DNA from 4 places in the Cytobacillus kochii genome. Region 4 is predicted to be linked to each of the others. Evidence: riboswitches for the same ligand, from Rfam matches in the RefSeq annotation. Region 4 holds a riboswitch; each other region holds the start of a gene.
What was found. Region 4 has a riboswitch for S-adenosylmethionine ahead of LG276_RS06650 (methionine ABC transporter ATP-binding protein). Riboswitches for the same ligand answer to the same signal wherever they lie in the genome.

Region 1 (4,358 bases), 2.0 Mb from region 4:
GGGTGATAACATGATTGACTGGTCAAACAATGACTTAAATGATTTGATCGCAAGGAAGCAATCCGGCTTATTTTATTTATTCACTCCTATGTGTGGGACATGTCAAGTTGCCGGGAAAATGCTAACAATTACTGAGCAACTGTTGCAGAACCTTCCTATAGGAAAAGCCGACCTGAATTTTTTGCCAGCAGTAGCCGAAAAGTATGAAATTGAAAGTGTACCGTGTTTACTTGTGTTTAAAAAAGGAGAGTTAGTTGATAAGCTTTATGCTTTCCATTCCGTACCTTATTTACTTGAGCAAATTCAATCATATGAATTACAGTTTCAATTTTAAAACCACTTATTGTTTAGGAATAAGTGGTTTTCTTATGCTTTCAATCAAGGGGTTTTGCGCAAATATTTAAATACACCTTTCACTCATTCTATGCAGATGAACCGATGGGCTGTATCTTTTTTCTGTCGATAAGTCTAGCTTTTGACATATTTCTCGGGAAATAGGTGTGAACATTGTTGGAAATAAAATGTTCTGTCGGTTAAAGTCGATAGTTAGGAGAAGGAAATCATTTCTTGGAACAGAATTATAGAATATAAGACGGGGCAGGAGGTGGTTTCAATAGAGAAACTCATTTATCATTTCAATCAATCTTTAAGAGTAAATGATCATATTTTAATGATGTTAAAGGAACCTATAAGGATACGAGTAGAATTAGAACAAAATCTATTGTATTTGACATTAGACCGTAAAAGGCTGTTAATTAAACATGCTCGCCCATTGAAAAATTATCATATAAACATTCAAACTACTGCTGACCACTTTCATTCTTTGCTTCAAGGGCGTACAAGTCTAAAGAAACAAGTGGATGAAAAGCATATCATCCTTAAATCGACTTTTAGACAATTATTGAAATTAGATGCCATTTTCCTGTTAAATCAAAATTAATCAAAAATATATCAAATGTACTAAAAAAAGATTGACTTCCCAAAAAAAGGTTGTTATTCTATCCTTAGAATAATTAGAAAATTAAATATTCTTATCGAGAGTGGTGGAGGGACTGGCCCTATGAAACCCGGCAACCGGTTGTTTGATACACGGTGCTAATTCCAGCAGAGCATAAAAGCTCTGATAGATAAGAAGAGATGATAAACCCTCTTCTTTGTGAAGAGGGTTTTTGGTCGTCTTTTCTTTCCAATTTAAAAAAGAGGAGAGATGTAAAATGGCAGAAAAAGAAAAGCAACTTCGTTTTGAAACAATTGGTGTTCATGGTGGGCTAAAACCTGATCCAGTAACAGGGGCAAGAGCAGTCCCAATCTATCAAAATAATGCTTATCAATTCCAAAATACAGAGCATGCGCAAGACTTATTTGGCTTAAAAGAAACAGGATATATTTATTCTCGTATTCATAATCCAACGGTTACTGTGTTTGAGGAAAGAGTTGCATTGTTAGAAGGGGGAACAGGCGCATTAGCATTAGCAAGCGGGCAAGCAGCCATTTACTTAGCACTTCTTAATATTGTTCAAGCGGGTGATGAAATTGTAGCTGCCTCTAATTTATATGGAGGTACATATAATTTATTTACAGTCACTTTACCAAAGTACGGCATCAACGTTAGGCTTATCGATATGAATAATGAAGAGGAACTACGAGCAGCAATCAATGAAAAGACACGAGCTGTATTTGCCGAAACCATTGGTAACCCGAGTTTACAAGTACTAGATATTGAAACGGTTTCTAATATCGCCCATGAACATGGTGTGCCGTTAGTGGTTGATAACACATTTGCAACTCCTTATCTATGTCGGCCGATTGAGCATGGCGCAGATATTGTTGTTCATTCTGCTACGAAATGGTTACTGGGGAATGGGACGACAATGGGGGGAATCATTGTTGACGGTGGTAAATTTGATTGGAATTCAGAGAAGTATCCAGGATTAAGTCAGCCGGATACAAGCTATAACGATTTAGTATATAGTGAGGCACTTGGCCCTGTAGCATATATTACTAAGGCGAGAGTGCAGCTTCTAAGGGATTTAGGTCCAGCACTAAGTGCACAAAGCGCCTTCCAATTCACTTTAGGTTTAGAAACGTTAACGGTTCGAATGAAAGAACATATTGCTAATACGAAAAAAATTGTGCAATATTTGAATAATCACCCTGCTGTTAATTGGGTACTTTATCCGGGCGATGACAACCATCCTAATAAAGAATTAGCAGACAAATATTTATCTAAAGGTGCAGGGGCAGTTGTCGTTTTTGGCATATCTGGTGGGCGCAAAGCAGGTGCGAAGGTTATTAATTCGGTTGAGCTGTTCGCACATGTAGCGAATGTAGGTGATGCAAAAAGTCTTATTATACATCCAGCAAGCACAACGCATCAACAACTTAATCAAGATGGGTTAAAACAAGCAGGTGTACCTGAAGACTTAATCCGATTATCAATTGGAATTGAAAATGTAGAAGATTTGATCGATGATCTTGAATCTGCTATTGAAGCGGCAACCGGTATTGCTTCATTAAATATAAGGGCCTAACAACTATTATTTTCAGATTTGACACCTACTTCAATGACATGATACTATTACACAGGTACACAAAAAAATTCAATATATTCATAGTTTGCTCTTATTTAGAGAGGTGGAGGGAAGTGCCCTTTGAAGCCCGGCAACCGTCATTTAATTGAAATGGTGCCAATTCACTCAAAGCATTAGCTTTGAAAGATGAGAGAAAGGAATTTTCATAACAAGCCTTTCTGCTCATAAGCAGGAAGGCTTTTTTTAAAAACAATGGATATGCTATAAATGTGTTGGTTTTTCTGGATTGAAGAGGTGAAGTATAAGATGATTTCAATAAAAGATGTAAAAAAGATTTTCTCAACGAAAAACGGGAAAGTAAATGCAGTAGACAATGTTAACCTCGAAATTAACGAGGGTGAAATATTCGGTGTAATCGGATACAGTGGTGCAGGTAAAAGTACATTGATTCGTATGTTAAATGGACTTGAAATCCCGACTGAAGGCGTTGTATCTGTAGCTGGGAATGAAGTTTCTCGCATAAAAGGTGCTAGCTTAAGAAAGGCTAGACAAGAAATAAGCATGATTTTTCAACATTTTAATTTATTATGGTCTCGAACAGTTCGAGAAAACATTGCGTTTCCATTAGAAATTGCTGGTGTACCTAAGAAAGCGCGACTAGAGAGAGTTAATGAATTAATTAAATTGGTCGGACTAGATGGTCGAGAGGATGCCTATCCTTCGCAATTAAGCGGTGGACAAAAACAGCGAGTAGGTATTGCTCGAGCACTTGCCAATAATCCTAAAGTACTGTTATGTGATGAGGCGACAAGTGCTCTAGATCCGCAAACAACTGATAGTATTCTCGACTTACTTGTTGATATTAATGAACGTTTAGGGTTAACTATTGTGTTAATTACGCATGAAATGCATGTCATTCGCAAGATTTGCCACCGTGTGGCTGTCATGGAAGGTGGAAGAATTGTTGAAATTGGCGAAGTGCTAGATGTGTTCCAAAAGCCAAAAGAACCTATTACGAAGCGTTTTGTTCAACAAGTGACCGAACCGGAAGAAACGAAGGAAACGATTACACATTTACTGAGTGCTTATCCAAATGGCCAAATTGTTCAACTTGGATTTGTAGGTGGTTCAGCGGAACAACCATTAATCACAAACTTAATTCGTCACTACAATGTAACAGTGAATGTATTACAAGGAAAGATATCCCAAACACAAAGTGGCTCTTACGGTACCTTATTTATTCATATAGATGGAGAGTCGGATGAGGTTACCCGCGCGATTGAATATATTCATTCGCAGAAGGTTGGCGTGGAGGTGATTTCCCATGCTTAATGAATGGCTACCAAATGTGGATTGGGAAAGAATGTGGGAAGCAACAAAAGAAACTTTATATATGACAAGTATTTCTGTTATAGCCACGTTTATTTTAGGAATTATTCTTGGATTACTTTTGTTCTTAACTTCTAAAGGGAATATATGGCAAAATCAGCTAGTTAATAAAATTATTGCGGCATTTGTTAATGTCTTTCGATCCATTCCGTTCTTAATCTTGATTGTGTTACTAATCCCTTTCACAAAAATGATTTTAGGGACAATGATTGGAGAAAATGCAGCATTGCCAGCACTCATTATTGGTGCAGCACCTTTCTATGCAAGAATGGTGGAAATTGGCTTACGTGAGATTGATAAAGGTGTCATTGAAGCCTCTAAATCGATGGGTGCAAAAACAAGTACAATTATATGGAAGGTACTCATTCCTGAATCTATGCCAGCGCTTGTTTCGGGTATTACCGTTACAGCGATTGCGCTAGTCGGATATACGGCGAT
Region 2 (4,358 bases), 220 kb from region 4:
TTTCTACATCCGTTGATGTCAATCCGGCTTCATTTAAAGAGCGCAGTAAAAAGATATATGGATCTGTTCCAATCGTTGCTGCTACTTTCTTTCCCTTCAAGTCTTCAACTGATTTGATAGCTGATCCTTTCGGTGCAACTAATGCCGTCCATTCTGGTTTTGAGTATATATAGACTGATTCAATTGGAGCACCATTTGCTTTTGCAATTAATGCCGCTGCACCTGCAGTTGAACCAAAATCTACACTGCTGCTATTAAGAAACTCAAGTGCCTTATTACTCCCTTGACTGAGGACAAACTCAACATCAATATCATCTTCGGCAAACGCTTCTTCTGCCCAACCGAATTTCTTTAAAATGACACTTGTTGGAGAATAATAGGCATAGTCTAAAACAATTTTTTCTGGTTTTCCTTCGCCATTGCTATCATTAGTGCTTGCCTCACTATCCCCGCAAGCACTAATGAATCCAATTGATAAAACGACAATTAAAAATACGAACCATTTCTTCATTGATGACTCTCCTCAACCTCGGTTTTAAATTTCACAAGCAAAGGTTACAATAGAACCTCTTAATCTCTGTGCCTCTTTATATGTGCAGCGATTTTGTACCGCTTCAAGTCCAGCTTCTTTTGCTATTTCAACTGCTTTTGGAGAAATGACACCTTCTTGCAGCCAGAACACTTTTGGTTGGATTTCTACTGCCTCTTTCGCCACTTCTATCGCAGCTTCAGGGCTTCTAAATACTTGCACAATATCAATGGTATAAGGAATGGATTTTAAATTTGGATATGCCTGTTCACCTAATACTTCTGTTTCTCTTGGATTAACTGGCACGATTTGATAACCTAATCTTTGCATTTTTCTTGCTAAACGGTAACTTGGTCTAGCAGGATTTCCACTTAAACCAACAACAGCAATCCTTTTTGCTCTTTGCACCTCTTCGCCATCCACATCTTCTTTTAATGAGGATGATTGTAATGCCCACCGAATAACACCTTCATCATTTACTGCTGTTTCTCCTTTTTGTTCTCCCTTCGAAGAAATACCAGTCGCTTCAAAGAAGGCTTGATCTAAGTCATTGGTTAAATCTCTAACCGATTCAATCCCAACTGATAAACGTATGAGCTCCTCACTTACACCGCTTTTAATTAAATCTTCTGCACTTAACTGTTGATGAGTGGTTGAAGCCGGATGAATAATGAGTGACTTCGCATCCCCTACATTGGCTACATGAGACCACAATGCAATGGTATCTATCACTTTCTTACCTGCATCTCGGCCACCTTTAATACCGAAGTTCACAATGGAACCGAAGCCAGTGTTTAAATATTTCTTCGCGAGTTCATGCGCTGGATGCTCTGCTAAACCTGGATATGCGACCCAATCGACAGCTGGATGGGCGTTTAAGAAATGAGCTATCTTCGCTGCATTTTCCGTATGTTTCTCTATACGTAAATGGAGTGTTTCCAATCCTTGGAGTAAAAGAAATGCACTATGTGGGCTTAATGATGACCCAAAATCGCGCAGCAACTGAACACGAAGCTTTGTACTGAAAGCGAGAGTACCAAACTCATTCGCATAAACAATACCGTTATAACTTGGGTCTGGCTGAGTAAAACCAGGAAACTTATCATGATTCCAATTAAATCGTCCGCCATCAACTACAAGTCCACCAATTGTTGTTCCATGACCTCCAATCCATTTTGTTGCCGAGTGAATGACAATATCTGCACCCCATTGGATTGGTTTGCAAAGATAAGGTGAAGCGAAAGTATTATCAATAATAAGAGGAATATCATTTTCATGAGCAATATTTGCAACTGCCTCTACATCTAGGACATGAAGACTTGGGTTCCCAATAATCTCTCCATATAAAGCCTTAGTTTTTGGCGTAATCGCTTTACGGTAATTCTCAGGGTCAGAACCATCAACAAAATGAACTTTAATCCCATATTTCGGAAGTGTTATAGCAAAAAGATTATATGTTCCACCATAAAGGTTCGAAGCTGCAACAATCTCATCACCCGCTTGGGCAATATTCATAATCGAAAGAGCTATAGCTGCCATTCCAGATGAAGTCGCTACTGCCGCTACCCCATCTTCTAATAAAGCAATACGTTTTTCTAATACATCTACCGTTGGATTACCGATTCGTGAATAGATATTTCCCGTCTCATCCAATGAAAATAGGCTTTGCGCATGATCTGTATTATGAAAAACATATGAACTCGTTTGATAAATAGGAACTGCACGAGATCCCGTTGTCGGGTCTGGTGATTGACCTCCATGTAATAAAATCGTCTCATCATCATAAGTGTTAAATTGATTCGTCATTATATACTCTCCTCTACTTTTTAGTCGGATAATTAAAATAAATAACCCCCTCTTCATAAGAAGAGGGGGTTGCCTCATCTTATCTTCCAGACATTCACTGCCTGCAGGATTTAGCACCTTTTCAAGCATTTGCTTGAAGGTTGCCGGACTTCATAGGGCCTGATCCCTCCGTCACTCTCGATAAGAAATATTTTATTTTTTAAAGCGTTAATACTTTAATTACAAATAGAATTATATCCAAAAAACAAATTGTCGTCAATATAAAATCTGAATATATTTTATATTCCAATAAAATATTATTGGCTTCATCACATAAAAAGCCCTTCCACCAAGAAGGGCAGAAGGGCTTTGAATTCACACGCTCACCTTCTCCTTATCTTTGGATAATATCCTCTGAAATTGGCACCATACAAAAGATTGCTGGTTGCCGAGGCTTCACTGGGTCAGTCCCTCCGCCTCTCTGGATAAGAAGTTCTATTTATTTGTTTAACATCATATACCCTTTTATAGGGAATCGTCAATAACATTTTGAAAATTTATTTATTTTCATCCTGGATAAGTGTCAAAAAATGATACAGTATCTTAGCTGTTAACCCCCATATCACATGACCTTTATAAGTATAAAAAATTTCTTGCATCCTTCGCGTTTGCCATTTATATTTTTCCCCATTAGGAATGAGATGATAAGGGAAGCTACTATTAGGCTCTGGCTTCATCTCAATATAATGAATTGATGGTCCCTCTTTCAAAAAATAAGCAAGTGGTACTGTGAAAATTTGATCCACTTCCTCTGGATTTAGCTTAAGATCACTGATGCTCTCTATTGTGCCTACAAACGGATAAATCACTGTATCATAAGGTGTCACTACATAATCAAGTTCTGAAAAAACAGAGACTTCTCCAATTGGGATACCTAACTCTTCACTGGTCTCCCTTTTTGCCGTCTCAATCAAATCCACATCGTCTTGATCCATTTTCCCCCCAGGAAAGCAAATTTCCCCTGGCTGTCTTCTCATAGATAAAGACCGTACTTCAAACAAAATATGTATTTCTCCATCTTTTTCTATTAGGGGAAGAAGAACAGCGAATTTAACCAATCTAGAGCTACCCAATATATCTGATTGACGATGCTGTATCTCTGATCTTATTTCTTCCAAATCCATGTTAATTACCTCCAAACCACACGACTTAAATCTTTATTTCTCTTTCTGCAATCTATCAATCATCCCCATTGTGCAGACATTTAAATCTAAGCCTATTAGCTTCTTATCCTCTGCACTAAGTTCAACATGGTGCGCTGTTAATAAATAATGTTTTACTTGTTCCAACAATTCCGATTGTATGGCTTCCTGCATTTTTATTATGTCATTTTCTTGGAGAAAAACGTCATCTGCAACTGAAGTAAATATAGGTAACCAATAACGAATTTGTGTAAAAACATCCTTTGGTTCAGGGCCCTCACCATAATGCCCAAAAAAGATATGTTGTGGTTGAAGTGATTCGATTTTTTCAACAGAAGATAACATCGCCTCTGGATCAAACTGATTAGGAGAAGTCGATGGCAGGACTAATGGATATCCTTTTCTTGCTATGCCAGGATAAAATACGCCAATTGTATCGCCAGTAAAGAAGCCATTACTTTTCGAATCATGGATTGAAAAGTGGTGCTTTGCATGGCCAGGGGTATCATAGAAAGTTAACAAACGTCCACCGATATCCAATGATTGTCCCTCTTCCATCGCGACTAACCTCTTCTCATCAATTGGCACAATCGGATTAAATAGTTGATCAAACTCATCGCCATATACCATTCTAGCACCAGCAATTAATTTACTAGGGTCAGCTAAATGCCGTTTACCTCTTGGATGAACATATACTTTTGCTTCTGGACATTGTTCTAAGAACAAACCAGTTCCACCAGCATGGTCTAAATGTACATGGGTGACAATAATATGCTTGATATCTTCTAGGTTAATGTTCAATTCTTGCAACCCTTCTATAAGGTGAGGAATCGAAGGACTAG
Region 3 (4,358 bases), 310 kb from region 4:
GGAAGAGAAATTTGCTGAATACAACCAATTATGGAGTGCAGATGCAGCGAAAGCACAGTTTGGGGGCGCAAGCGGTTATAATGTTGCGGAATTTACAAAGGATGAGTTAGATAACCCATTTGAATTTAAAGCTACAGAGCATGGGCATTATAAAGCTGCTTCATTAACGAAAGATGCGAAGAAAAAACTATCGATTAAAGAAGCGATTTCAAAATTAGAAGGATTAGATAGAGACAACATAATTGTCGGCAATCCATCAGAAGTAGCAGACCAAATTCAATATCAGTTTGAAGCCTCTGGGGTCGATGGTTTTAATTTAAATCATTTAGTAACGCCAGCAGATTTGGAAGATTTTATTGAGCTTGTTATTCCGATTCTACAAGAACGTGGTTTATATAAAAAGGAATACAAACAGGGTACGTTAAGAGAAAAGCTTTTTACTCACGGCTCGCCTCTTTTACCGAGTGGTCATCCAGGAAGTAAATTTCGTAAAGGCGAAAAAATAAACAATTAAAATAAGAGGTGAAGGGTATGAGAAAAGTTTGGTTACTATTTTTTGTACTGATTTGTTGCACTGTTTTAAGTGCATGTGGGGCATCAGGTTCATCCGGCGAAGAAAAGAAAGAGATGGTATTAGGGGCGACAGTTCCTTATAGTGATATGCTTGAGCAAGGTGTAGCACCACTACTTGAGGAAAAAGGGTACAAAGTAGAAGTAAAGGAATTTAATGATTATGTTCAACCGAATATTGCTTTAGATAGTGGAGATTTGGATGGTAATTTATTTCAACATAAAGTGTACTTAGAGAATTTTAACTCTGAAAAAGGGATGGATCTAGTAGATATTATTTCTGTTCCTACAGCTCCAATTGGTATATATTCAGAAAAATTCAACTCCCTTGAAGAAGTGAAAGATGGCAGCACGATGGCCATTGCTAATGATCCTACAAATTTAGCGAGAGGATTAACAGTTGCGCGTGATGCTGGTTTAATAGAATTGAAAGATGATATAAACCCAGTCAATGCAACAGTTAATGATGTATTATCTAACCCGAAAAATTTGAAATTCCATGAAGTAGATGCAGCCCAACTGCCAAGGTCTCTTGAATCAGTTGATCTTGCTGCTGTTAATGGTAACTTTGCGGTTGCTGCAGGATTAGATTTAACAACAGCCATTTATCGTGATCAAATTCCTGAGGAAATCCAAAATAGAATGGTTGTACGTAAAGAAGATAAAGACGCCCAAATGGCAAAGGATATTATTGAAGCCATAGAGTCGGAGGAATTTGCAAAAGTAATTGAAGAAAACTTTAAAGGTTTTCATAAGCCAGAATGGATGGGCGAATGAGTAAATCATCTTAATTTTTTAAAAAATAATTGACAAATATTGATAAATATTATAGAGTAAATGATATAAAATTTAATATGATTTTTCTTATCCAGAGAGGTGGAGGGACTGGCCCTTTGAAGCCTCGGCAACAGGCAATTTATTGCACTGTGCCAATTCCAGCAAGCTGTAGCTTGAAAGATAAGGAGAGATAAAGAACGGAACTTTAACCTCTTCTTGTCGGAAGAGGTTTTTTATTTTGCATGATTTAATCACCAAGGGATGATCTCCTCTATACAAATGCTGTTTTTAAACTGATTAAACCTATTAGTTAAGTTGGAATTATAGTTGCTGATTGGACCTCCAAAGGCAGTAGTGCAGCTAGATTTACATCAATGGGAAAAATCGGCAATGGTAGTCAACCATTGTCCACCAAAATGTTGCGATATAAAGGAGGACGAAAAAATGAAAAGAGTAGAATCAACAGTTATACCAGGTGCGGATTCTTTTTATTATGAAGGTGGAGACATTGGTATTCTCCTCATTCATGGCTTTGTTGGAACACCACAGAGCATTGAGGACTTGGGTGCGGAACTTGCAAATAGGGGTTTTACTGTTCATGCCCCAAGGCTAACAGGACATGGAACAAAAAGCAGAGATTTAGAGTTATATGGTTATGATGATTGGTTCAATGATGTCGTTACAGCTTATAAACAATTAAAGGAGACATGCAAACAAGTCTATTGTTTAGGTCAATCTATGGGCGGTGCATTAGCGCTGTTGTTAGCTAAGAAATATGGAGAGCTGGACGGATTGATCCTAATTAATACTGCACTGACATTACCAGATTACGAGTATTTAAGATATTACGATGAGAAACACTATATTGACGAAGGTAGCCCAGATATCAAAAATCCGACTATACATGAAATTACTTACGATCATATTCCAGTAAAAGCAGTTCACTCTTTACAAAAGGTAATGAGTGACGCAGGAAAAAGTTTATCTCAAATTCATTGCCCAATATTATGCTTTAAGTCTATCCATGATCATGTTGTACCTCCAGAGAATACAGATCGTATTTTTATAGAAATTCAAACAGATCATAAATGGCTTCGGGTCCTCTACAACTCATACCATGTAGCATCCATGGATTATGATCAGTCCAAAATTATTCAGGATACAACAGAATTTCTAAATACGATAAATGAAGAAAAAAGGAACACTGAGTGGGGGGGAAAAGAGGTTGGCTAAGTTTTTACAAAAAGCGATAGCAAAGAGAAAACAAACCTTAATCAACCTTATGCTTACTATAGATGAAATAAAGTTCAAGCGACATGAATTAGAACAGTTAACACTTACAGAAATAGAGGAGCTTGTAAAAAGACTAAAATAAGTCCCATAAAGGAGAATTTTATGGAAAAACACATTGATCAAGATAAAATTCATACCATTCTCACAACATTAAAGGAACTCGAATATGGTTGTGTCACCATTACTGTACACGAAGGAGATATTACCCAAATTGACATTACCGAGAAGAAACGATTTGCTTTGAAAAAGAAACAACAAAATAAAAAATGATGGAATGAAACAATTGAAAAGGAGTGAGTTACATGCAGTCAACAATTAGTCATCGAGCACCCAATGTAGCTAAAAACCTATCAGGCTGCATGTATTTGAATCTTCCTGACTTTCACTTTATTAGATGGTGTTGTCAATCTTTTAATATTAATAAAGGAATCTTCCATACGGTTGAACAATCACTTTATGAAAAAGGGTTGCATTCAATAATTGTTAGAAGACTGTTCGTCATCGCGTTTTTAGATTTTGCCTCGAATCAAATTGAAAATCGAAACAATAAAACGAGAATTATATTTGGAAAAGGTGGTTTAAGTAAAGCACTTGATGATTTTTTTATAAAATATGATCACTAAAGGAGAATTAAAAATGACGGCGAAAAGAATGTACCTCAATGCTTTTGATATGAACTGCGCTGGGCATCAATCACCAGGATTATGGACACATAAGGATGATCAATCTTCTACTTATAAAGACATATCATATTGGACACATTTGGCTCAAGTACTTGAAAAGGGACGTTTTGATGCCATTTTCCTGGCAGATGTGCTTGGTACATATGATGTTTATCAAAATTCAAGAGAAGCGGCGGTTAAACAAGGGGTACAAGTGCCAGTTAATGATCCTGCTTTCGTTGTCCCTATAATGGCGCAAGTAACAAATCATTTAGGGTTTGGTCTAACGGTTTCAACTAGTTTTGAACATCCATATGTATTTGCAAGGAGGATATCCACGCTCGATCATTTAACAAAAGGAAGAATAGGTTGGAATATTGTCACTTCTTATTTAAATAGTGCTGCACTAAATATAGGACTAGATCAACAAATCAGTCATGATGAACGTTATGAGATAGCTGATGAATATTTAGATGTTACATATAAACTGTGGGAACAAAGCTGGGAAGACGACGCAGTGGTTTTAGACAAGGAAAAAGGGCTCTATACAGATCCAAGTAAAGTTCACGATATTAACCATGAAGGGAAGTATTTCAGGGTGCCAGGGGCACATCTATGTGAACCTTCTCCACAAAGGACACCGGTTATTTTTCAAGCGGGTGCATCTACAAGGGGGAGAAAGTTTGCTGCTAAACACGCAGAGTTGGTCTTTATAAGTGTGCCGACAAAAGAAGCCGGTAAAGTAATAGTCGATAAAATTAGGGAAGCAGTAAGAGCGGAAGGGAGAGACCCTAGTGAAGTAAAAATCCTTTCTCTCGTCACGCCTATTATCGGTGAAACAGAGGAAGATGCTAGAGCGAAGTATGAAGACTATCAAAACCATGCAAGTTATGAAGGATCATTAGCGTTATTTGGGGGGTGGAGTGGTATCGACTTCTCAGAGTATAAAGCAAATCAACCAATCGAGTACGTTAAAAATGATGCCATTCAGTCAATCGTTGAAACATTTACGAATATTGATTCTACAAAGAGTTGGACGGTCGATGACATTGCCAA
Region 4 (4,358 bases):
AGTAGACGAAGTGATGCTTGGAAGATATTTTGAAAATCCATATGGATCATTGTACAAGCCAGATGGTACAAATAGTGACTTGAAATGGGTAAGTGATGATATTGATGATTACTCAGGTTTAAACTTGAAATCAGAGGAGCAAGATGAACAAGCGTTAATAGATATGTTAGATAGTATCAATAATGGTGGCGATTTAGAAGAAACCTTAGATGTGGATCAAGTATTACGATATTTTGCAGTAAATACGGCTGTTGTTAGCATGGATAGTTACCAAGGACAAATGAAGCATAACTATTATTTATATGAAAATGATGGTAAGTTCTCAGTTATTCCGTGGGACTATAATATGGCATTTGGTGGCTTTGGAGTTGGTATGGCATTTGGTGGACAAATGAATGGAGATTTCTCAGCTGCTGAAGAAAACCAAGGTGAAGACAAACAAGACCAAGCACCACAAGGCGGAATGGACAACTTCACCGGTGGCATCGGAAATAGTGATTTATTGAGTGAAGATACGATTAATTTCAGTATATCTGAACCTATAGCTGGTACTACCTTAGAAGAAAGACCGTTACTTAATGCACTATTATCTAATGAAGAATATAAAAAACAATATGAAGCGTATCTTAAACAGATAGCCGAAGATTATATGACAAAAGAGTCTTACCAAAATACAACTACACAAATTAGTGCATTGATTCTTCCTTATGTCGAACAGGATCTTACCAAGTTTTATACAACAGAAGCATTTCTCGAAGCGGTGCAGGGTGATGAGAGTTTACCAGCATTTGCTGAGGCGAGATCAGAATCGATACTTGCTCAGCTCTCAGGTGAATTAGAAGTAGAATCACAAGCTTCTGAAGTTAATAACATGTTCCCTGGCCGAGCTGGTGGTGATGACCAGGAAGGTCAAGAAGGAGGAGAAGGATTTCAACCGCCAAATGGAAATAAAGGAAACGCTGATGGTGAAATGCCTGAACGTCCGCAAAGCAACGGAGATTTTCCGCAGGGAGGAAATTTTGAGCCACCTGAAGGGTTTGAAGGTATGCCTGGTGGTGAGGGACATGGACAAGGACAAGGACAGCAACCTAGTACAGTAAAGTTCAAAACGTCAGCAATCATCTTGTATGTGGGCCTAATCACAGCTTTATTAGGAACAACTTTTTTTATCTTCCTGTTTAAACGAAGAGGAAGATAAGTAAATGCATAAATAATCAAAATACTATTGACAATTAATTCAATACCCGATAAAATTTCCTTTATCAAAGCAACACAATAAATTGAATATGATTCTTATCGAGAGAGACTGAGGGACCAGGCCCGAAGATGTCCGGCAACCTCCTTTTAAAGGGAAGGTGCTAAATCCTGCAGAATGATTTCATTCTGAAAGATAAGGTTTAATAACAATCATTTGTTGAGCCTCTTTCAAAGTGAAAGAGGCTCATTTTATGTTGTAGAGGATTTAGGGAGGGTGAGGTAAATGATTGAAGTCAATCATTTAGTGAAAATTTATAAAAGCAAAAAGAAGCAAGTAATAGGCGTTGACAATGTATCTCTTTCTATTAAAGAAGGGGAAATATACGGGATTATTGGCTATAGTGGAGCAGGGAAAAGTTCTTTATTACGCTGTCTAAATTTATTGGAGAGACCGACATCTGGTGAAGTGAAAATTGATGGCGTTGATTTAACGACTTTAACAAGTAAAGAATTAAGAAAAGCAAGGCAGAAGATAGGTATGATTTTTCAGCATTTTTATTTAGCGAGTTCGAAGACAGTGTATGAGAATATTGCCTTTGCTTTAAAAGCGGCAGGTAAAAGTCCGAAAGAAATAGATATCAGGGTGAAAGAACTATTAGAATTAGTGGGTTTAGCAGATAAAATTCATCAGTATCCCACGCAATTAAGTGGTGGTCAGAAGCAAAGGGTAGGAATAGCCAGAGCACTTGCTAATGATCCAAAGGTTTTACTTTGCGATGAAGCCACTTCAGCCCTAGACCCTAAAACAACAAAATCAATCCTGAACTTATTAAAATCAATTAATAAAAAGCTGGGATTAACCATCGTACTTATCACTCATGAGATGGAAGTAGTCAAAGAGATTTGTCATAGGTTAGCTGTTATGCAAGATGGAAAGGTCATAGAAGAGGGACCGGTGTATGATATATTTGCGAATCCAATTGAACCACTTACAAGAGATTTTATTCAGAGTATTCTTCAATTTGACTTACCACAACAATTGATTGAAAACAGGAAGGGAACAATCATTAAAATCCAATTTAAAGGTGCAATAGCAGAAGAATCTGTTGTTTCTGAACTGTTCCAAACATTCAAAGTAAAAGGAAATATTCTTCACGGCAAGATTGAATATATTCAAGAAGTACCTCTTGGTATTTTTATTATGGAGTTAACTGGTGAAATACCTGAAATAGAAAGAGCTATACAATATATTCAAGATAGAACACAGAATTTGGAGGTAGTTGAACATGTTGCTTGAGTCCATTCAGGCGTTACTTCCTGAACTAAATACAGCTGTATTACAAACGATTTATATGGTCGCCATTTCTTTAGTTGCGGCACTTATACTAGGTCTTCCACTAGGTATCTTATTATTCGTTACAGACGAAGGGCTGTTCTTAAAGAATAGATTTGTAAATGCCGTTACTGGTTGGATTGTCAATTTGATCCGCTCTATTCCTTATATTATTTTGTTAGTAGCTCTATTGCCGTTAACAAAATTAATTGCAGGTTCAACTATTGGTCCTACAGCGGCTTCTGTTTCATTATCTGTAGCAGCGATTCCATTTTTTGCAAGATTGGTTGAAACATCCTTAAGAGAAATAGATAAAGGAGTCATTGAATCTGCAGTAGCAGTAGGCGCTTCCCCTTGGATGATAATTAAGGAAATCCTTGTCCCAGAAGCGAAACCTGGAATTGTTCAAGGTTTAACGATTACGACTATTAGTTTAATCGGCTATTCGGCAATGGCAGGTATTATTGGCGGCGGGGGTATTGGTGATTTAGCGATACGTTTCGGTTACTATCGCTATGATAATGTCATTATGATTACGACAGTCATTGTCCTCGTTGTATTGGTGCAAATTATTCAAATTGGTGGGGATAAATTAACTAAATATGTAGATAAGAGATAATAAATTCAAATAATAGATATAGTAAAGGGGAATGGAGCCTTTACTATATTTATTTATCCTAATGAATGAGTATTAAAGAGAAGATGGAAACAGACGGGGAGGAAGGATTCTATGAGCACGATAACAGCTTCATCTAAGGAAGCGTATTTAGCTGAACAACTCGCTCGACCATTTATTAAGACGGCTCAACAAGAAGAATTATTTCATAAAGCTACGATATTAGCAGAAGGATTTAGTAAGAGGGCGCAAAAGATTGATGAAAATGCAGAGTTCCCTTTTGAGAATTTTGAAGAATTAAAACAATCAAATTATTTAAGTTTGACGATTCCGAAAGAATATGGTGGTAAAGAGATTTCCTTATATGAATATTTCTTAATACAAGAAAGGATTGCCCAAGGTGATGCATCTACGGCTTTATGTATTGGTTGGCACTTAGGTGTTATCTATGATTTAAGGGTTAAGCGGAAATGGAAGGAAGAACAGTTTGCCAAGTTATGCGAAACGGTTATCAAAGATAATAAATTGATTAACCGCTGTGCAACAGAGGCAGCAACCGGCAGTCCAACCCGTGGTGGACTACCAGCGACTACTGCGGTGAAAAAAGGAACACAATGGATCTTGAATGGAAGAAAATCTTTTGCTTCGATGGCACCAGGCTTAGATTTTTCTCTTATTACAGCAACGATAGAAGCTTCAGGAGAAATTGGTATATTCCTTGTACCGCATGAGAACCCTGGTTTAAAAGTGGAATCAAATTGGAATATGCTAGGGATGCGGGGCACACGTAGTGACGATCTAGTGTTAGAGAATGTAATTGTAGAAGAAACAGCATTAGTCGAAATAGAAGGTGTTCATTTTTATGCGATTCCTAATGCATGGTTACTACATTCAGCTGCTTGCTTTATTGGCGTTGCTATTGCAGCTCGGAACTATGCCATTATTTTTGCTTCTGAATATCAACCTAATAGCCTGCCTGGTCCAATTAGTGAAGTACCAGAAGTGCAACGTAAAATTGGGGAAATGGAACTCGAGCTACTAAAAGCGCGAACAGCACTCTATTCTATAGCGGATCGCTGGGATAATGAACCGAATAAACGAGGAGAATTAGGAGCTGAACTTGGAGCCATCAAACACCTTGTCTCTAACAGTGCTAATAAAGTGGTCGATTGGGCAATGAGAATAGTTGGTGCACAAAGCTTGCAACAAAGA

Region 1: linked by a shared signal. The riboswitch ahead of LG276_RS19330 (methionine ABC transporter ATP-binding protein) and the one ahead of LG276_RS06650 (methionine ABC transporter ATP-binding protein) in region 4 are both predicted to bind S-adenosylmethionine.
Region 2: linked by a shared signal. The riboswitch ahead of LG276_RS07745 (PLP-dependent aspartate aminotransferase family protein) and the one ahead of LG276_RS06650 (methionine ABC transporter ATP-binding protein) in region 4 are both predicted to bind S-adenosylmethionine.
Region 3: linked by a shared signal. The riboswitch ahead of LG276_RS08200 (alpha/beta hydrolase) and the one ahead of LG276_RS06650 (methionine ABC transporter ATP-binding protein) in region 4 are both predicted to bind S-adenosylmethionine.

The regions. Positions count from the first base shown of each region.
Region 1 covers NZ_CP085254.1:3,786,434-3,790,791, reverse strand. Annotated here, with positions in the region: gene LG276_RS19350 (toprim domain-containing protein) at 1-6, shown strand, start outside; gene LG276_RS19345 (thioredoxin family protein) at 11-334, shown strand; gene LG276_RS19340 (hypothetical protein) at 605-940, shown strand; SAM riboswitch class I at 1,029-1,134, shown strand; gene LG276_RS19335 (O-acetylhomoserine aminocarboxypropyltransferase/cysteine synthase family protein) at 1,215-2,531, shown strand; SAM riboswitch class I at 2,620-2,724, shown strand; gene LG276_RS19330 (methionine ABC transporter ATP-binding protein) at 2,838-3,863, shown strand; gene LG276_RS19325 (methionine ABC transporter permease) at 3,856-4,358, shown strand, end outside.
Region 2 covers NZ_CP085254.1:1,441,855-1,446,212, reverse strand. Annotated here, with positions in the region: gene LG276_RS07750 (aliphatic sulfonate ABC transporter substrate-binding protein) at 1-511, opposite strand, end outside; gene LG276_RS07745 (PLP-dependent aspartate aminotransferase family protein) at 536-2,335, opposite strand; SAM riboswitch class I at 2,412-2,522, opposite strand; SAM riboswitch class I at 2,706-2,806, opposite strand; gene LG276_RS07740 (CoA pyrophosphatase) at 2,872-3,498, opposite strand; gene LG276_RS07735 (MBL fold metallo-hydrolase) at 3,532-4,358, opposite strand, start outside.
Region 3 covers NZ_CP085254.1:1,538,498-1,542,855, forward strand. Annotated here, with positions in the region: gene LG276_RS08190 (LLM class flavin-dependent oxidoreductase) at 1-514, shown strand, start outside; gene LG276_RS08195 (MetQ/NlpA family ABC transporter substrate-binding protein) at 532-1,347, shown strand; SAM riboswitch class I at 1,432-1,534, shown strand; gene LG276_RS08200 (alpha/beta hydrolase) at 1,792-2,580, shown strand; gene LG276_RS08205 (hypothetical protein) at 2,573-2,722, shown strand; gene LG276_RS08210 (YezD family protein) at 2,743-2,910, shown strand; gene LG276_RS08215 (hypothetical protein) at 2,943-3,263, shown strand; gene LG276_RS08220 (LLM class flavin-dependent oxidoreductase) at 3,277-4,358, shown strand, end outside.
Region 4 covers NZ_CP085254.1:1,226,771-1,231,128, forward strand. Annotated here, with positions in the region: gene LG276_RS06645 (CotH kinase family protein) at 1-1,198, shown strand, start outside; SAM riboswitch class I at 1,291-1,397, shown strand; gene LG276_RS06650 (methionine ABC transporter ATP-binding protein) at 1,481-2,494, shown strand; gene LG276_RS06655 (methionine ABC transporter permease) at 2,484-3,149, shown strand; gene LG276_RS06660 (acyl-CoA dehydrogenase family protein) at 3,261-4,358, shown strand, end outside.